Regions from separate parts of the Pseudoalteromonas sp. NJ631 genome, predicted to be linked through region 2. Evidence: riboswitches for the same ligand, from Rfam matches in the RefSeq annotation. Region 2 holds a riboswitch; the other holds the start of a gene.
What was found. A riboswitch is a leader RNA that binds a small molecule or an ion and turns the genes downstream of it on or off. The one in region 2 is predicted to bind lysine.
Positions count from the first base shown of each region.

Region 1: another riboswitch for lysine. It lies ahead of lysC (lysine-sensitive aspartokinase 3); the one in region 2 lies ahead of dapA (4-hydroxy-tetrahydrodipicolinate synthase).

Region 1 covers NZ_AKXJ01000019.1:83,251-85,728, forward strand. The annotation lists gene nhaD (sodium:proton antiporter NhaD) at 1-949, shown strand, start outside; lysine riboswitch at 1,095-1,265, shown strand; gene lysC (lysine-sensitive aspartokinase 3) at 1,354-2,478, shown strand, end outside.
Region 2 covers NZ_AKXJ01000018.1:25,026-27,503, reverse strand. The annotation lists gene A587_RS0121050 (response regulator) at 1-381, opposite strand, end outside; lysine riboswitch at 524-702, shown strand; gene dapA (4-hydroxy-tetrahydrodipicolinate synthase) at 818-1,702, shown strand; gene A587_RS0121040 (2,3,4,5-tetrahydropyridine-2,6-dicarboxylate N-succinyltransferase) at 1,713-2,453, shown strand; gene A587_RS0121035 (PLP-dependent decarboxylase) at 2,453-2,478, shown strand, end outside.

The DNA.
Region 1 (2,478 bases), on a different contig from region 2:
TATTAGCGAACGCAAGCTAATGTTTTTGGTCGGTGCGTTTGCATTCGTATTTTCGTCAATATCGGATAACATCACTGCGACGCTTATTTCATTAGCTGTAGTCATGTCTTTGAAATTAGACCCGAAAAAGCTAATTAGATATGCGACGTTAATCATCTTTAGTGTTAACTCCGGTGGGGTATCATTGATCACCGGTGATGTAACCACCTTGATGATATTTCTAGCCGATAAAGTGACTATCCCTGATCTGCTTTTACTAATCGCTCCCTCTATTTTTAGCGTATTTATCTTAGCTGCGATGCTGTCAATCGGCATGAATGATAAGATCACCTTTGAAAAGGCTGAATTACGCAGAATTGAAAAGACCGATATCACGATTGCGCTCATCTTCTTATCAACCATTTTTGCCACGTTATTCTTAAGCGTGCAATACCATGTACCGCCGATGTTAACCTTCTTATTTGGCTTGTCTTTGATGTTCTTAATGGCGCAATTCTTGATGCGCAAGAAGGACGTAAATAAGAAAATCATCGACTATATCCGTGAAATTGAATACGACACTTTATTGTTCTTTGTGGGTGTGCTGTTATTAGTTGGTGCGTTGAAAGAAGTCGGTGTATTGTCTAAGTTTACCGATTTATATCTGCATCTTGCGCCGGAATACGCAAACTACTTGGTCGGTTTAATGAGTGCGGCGGTAGATAACGTGCCTTTGACGGCTGCGCTATTAAAAGCAGACATTACGATGACTCCAGCGCAATGGCTAACCTTTACTTATGCGACTGGCGTTGGTGGCTCTATGCTCATTATTGGCTCTGCAGCGGGGATCATTGCAATGAGTAAGGTTAAAGCTTTAACCTTCTCAAGCTATCTTAAAATGAGTATCTACCTGCTTATCGCATATACCATTGGATATAGTGGCGCGTATTTCGCGGGTCAGCTTATTTAAGACCAATGGATTTAATTTTTTACCGCTTTGGGATAAGTTTTTCATAAATAACTTGACACCTAGACGGCTAAAAGATAATTTTCTCACATCGCCCGCATTTATTGCGGGCTTTTATTTTGCTTTTATTCAGATTAACAAAGGCAAAATAAACAGAAGAGGCGCGATGCTTAGGTAGTTAGTGTGAGGTGACGAGACCAATGACCACTAGTGAGGGAAGTATTCGCCGAGGAGAAAAGTTGCTCGTCGCAACGATTCTTCGGTTTACGAGGCTGAATCCTCGGAACTGTCACCGTATTGGTGGAGAGCTTCTGGCAAAGGTCATTTCAAGCGTTCGTCTTTCTAGAAATCCCATGCCGAGTTCTCCTTATAAAATTTGACTGTGCCAACAGTCGAGAGGAGAGAAAATGAATTCGCAGTATGTTGTAGCCAAATTTGGCGGTACCAGTGTCGCTGACTTTGAAGCTATGTCTCGTTGTGCTCACATTGTTCGTGACAACCCAAATGTTCGAGTGGTCGTTGTTAGTGCATGTGCTGGCGTAACCAATCACCTTGTAACGCTAACCCAACAAAAGGAAGATGAAGCCGGGCGCAAAGCAGTTGTTGCAGCGGTTGAAAACATACAGCAAGCGATTATCGATCAAGTGTCTTTGGATGCTGACCTTGCTGAGGGTTACAAGCAAACTTTCAGTGAATTTGAAAGCCTTGCGAGTTTACCTGCACTTAGCAGACAGCAATGCGATGAAATGCTGAGCTTTGGCGAACGTTTTTCTTCTTATTTGTTTACCCAAATACTACGTAATAACCAGGTTCAGGCGTCGCGCTTTGATGTACGTAAAGTGCTTAAAACAGATAATCAATTTGGTAAAGCGAATCCAAATGTCGCAGCTACGCGTGAAGCTGCGCAAACTAATTTGGTCGCGCTACTTGGCGACACAGTACAGGTGACACAAGGGTTTATTGGTAGTGACCAATACGGCCAGACGACTACGCTTGGTCGTGGTGGTTCTGACTATAGTGCTGCATTGTTAGCTGAGGCAATTGACGCGTCAAGTGTGCATATTTGGACCGATGTCGTTGGTATTTTCAGTACCGATCCGCGTTTGTGTGTAAAGGCTAGACCAATTCCTCGTTTGAGTTTTGATGAAGCGGCAGAAATGGCGACATTTGGTGCTAAGGTGCTACATCCCGCAACTATATTGCCAGCGAGTCGTAAAGGTATTTCAGTATTTGTTGGTTCAAGTCGTGATCCGCAAGCGGGTGGCACTTGGATTGAAAAAGAGAAAACGGCGCAAGCAGGCATTCGTGCAGTGACACAACGCAAAAACCAAATACTATTGACGCTAAAGAGCCCTGAAATGCTCCTTGCTAGCGGCTTTTTGGCTCGTATCTTCACCATTTTAAGTAATTACAATATATCGGTTGACTTGGTAACGACTTCGGAAATTAGTGTCGCGCTCACACTAGACAATGCGCCGAATGCTTCTCGACCAGAGTTAGAACAAGCTTGTTTGGATGAACTTGGCGAGTTT
Region 2 (2,478 bases):
TGATAAAGTGATAAAAGTATTACTTTGTAAATCCAATTGCACTGGCTCTTGGTAGTAAAGCGCTGCAAGCGCCTCATTCAAATAAATAGCCTCTCCTCCCTCTGTTTTAGTTAAAAACTCATGATTACTTTCAAATTTATCAATGGTTTGACGCAGCTCCTCACTGTCTCTTTTATCCTCTTGTGCACTGAAAAGCGCGATGCGCTGGGACAACATCCGCTGCATACCCGCAATATTAATTACGTGCGCGTCTTGGCTCTGCTGATACAGTAAATACTGCATAATCCCCATCGCCATCGACAGCAATATAGCCATAGCAAGTAATGCCCCGATATAACGATTTTTAACTTTATTTATTAACGACATATTTTTGTTTTTCATCTCATAGCATTGTCTCAGCTGCAATGTTAAGTGTAGTTAACAATCGTATTATTTACAGTCCGATGCTTGACACCTAGACGGCCAAAATGTTTCAATGCGTGTTCACCCTATTTAGATAGTTTGATGCCACGGCGTCAAATTAAGGGCTGGAAGAGGTGCGTTATTCAGGTAACTAAGTGAAGGAGAGCAAACTCCGTTGCAGCTTAGTGAGGGGAATATACGCCGAGAAATTGAGTTATTGTTTGCTAATACTCATTTCGGGCGACTGGGCTGAATCCCAGCGACTGTCACCAACATACTTGGTGGAGAGCTTCTGGTCTTAGAAAAATAAGGCCATTGGCTGCCTTATCCTTTTTAAGTCCATTGCTCTTCGAATTTTAACGGTTCGAAGTTTGGACACCCTCCTAACTCCGAACATGATTTAAGTTCGGTAGAGATGAAATCACAATTCAACTTATCTGACTATCCGTTGTGGACGGCTTTAGTAACGCCTTTTGATGCTGAAAATCAGGTTGATTTTAGCGCATTAACGACGCTTGTACGCGATCAAGAGCAGGCTCGTAACGGTATTCTTTTACTAGGCAGTACCGGCGAAGGCCTTGCGCTTACCCAACAAGAGCAGCAACAAATCGTTGAGTTTGTTTGCCAGCTCGCCCCAAGCGTACCACTAATGGTTGCCGTTGGCGGTAGTAATCTTGAGCAGCAAACACAATGGGTGCGCTTTTGTAATACGCAGCCCATTCATGCACTCTTACTTGGCTCACCAATCTACGCAAAGCCCGGCAAAGTTGGTCTGGCGCATTGGTTTAGCACACTACTCGATGAGAGCCACAACCCTTGCATGCTCTACAATGTACCCGGTCGCAGTGCCGTTGCCATCGCCCCTGAACTACTCGGCGAACTAGCTTGCCACCCTAATCTGTGGGCACTAAAAGAAGCCAGTGGTGATATTGCCACCTTTGAAGCATTTCGTCAGGCAGCGCCTGATGTCGCAATCTATAGCGGCGACGATGGCTTAATGCCCTACTTTGCACAAGCAGGTGCAACGGGTCTGGTGTCTGTTGCAGCAAACGCATGGCCGCAGCAAACCGCAGAATTTGTAAGGCGCTCGTTAAGCGGCACCTCTCCTAATTTATTTACCACCTGGTCAGAAGCTGCAAATAGCTTATTTGCAGTGGCAAATCCCATACCAGTCAAAGTGTTAATGCACTTGCAAGGGAAGCTCACAAGTCCAAACTTGCGCCCGCCACTGACACATTTGGAACTCACCCATACCGATGCGATCACTCGCGCGAACGAAACGATTTTATCTTGGAATTAAGGCAGTAAACATGAGCTGGTTAACCCTACTAAACGATTTAGAAAATGGCACAGTACGTGCTGCAACACAGGATGAGCAAGGCCATTGGCATGCTAATGTAGAAGTAAAACAAGGGATCCTTGAAGCATTTAGAAATGGCGTAAATACGGAATTCCCGGGTGGATTTGTTGATAAAGACAACTTAGCACCACGCGGATTTGCTGCCCAAGATGGCGTTCGTATGGTTCCTGGCGGAAGCAGTGTGAGACGTGGCGCTTACGTCGCAGCGGGCACAATCATTATGCCACCGGCTTATGTCAACATTGGTGCCTATATTGATTCAGGTACTATGGTAGATAGTCATGCGTTGGTTGGTTCTTGCGCGCAAATTGGTAAAAATGTGCACCTTAGTGCAGCAGTGCAAGTGGGTGGCGTATTAGAACCAGTTGGAGCAAGTCCTGTTGTTGTTGAAGACGATGCCTTTATTGGTGCAGGCTGTGTATTGGTTGAAGGGGTTGTTGTTAAACGCGGTGCCGTATTAGCACCGGGCGTGCGCCTTTCAGCAAGTATTCCAGTCTATGATTGCGTGAACGAGCGCTTGCTTGACAAAGGTGAAGCCATCCCTGAAAACGCGATAGTGATCCCAGGCTCTCGTCCAGCTTCAAGTGAGTGGGCACGCGCGCAAGGATTAAGTATGTCATGCGCACTTATAGTAAAATACCGTGATGAACAAAGTGATGCATCACTGGCGCTGGAAGAGGTTCTACGCTAATGACTTGGTTGAGCACGTCACAGCG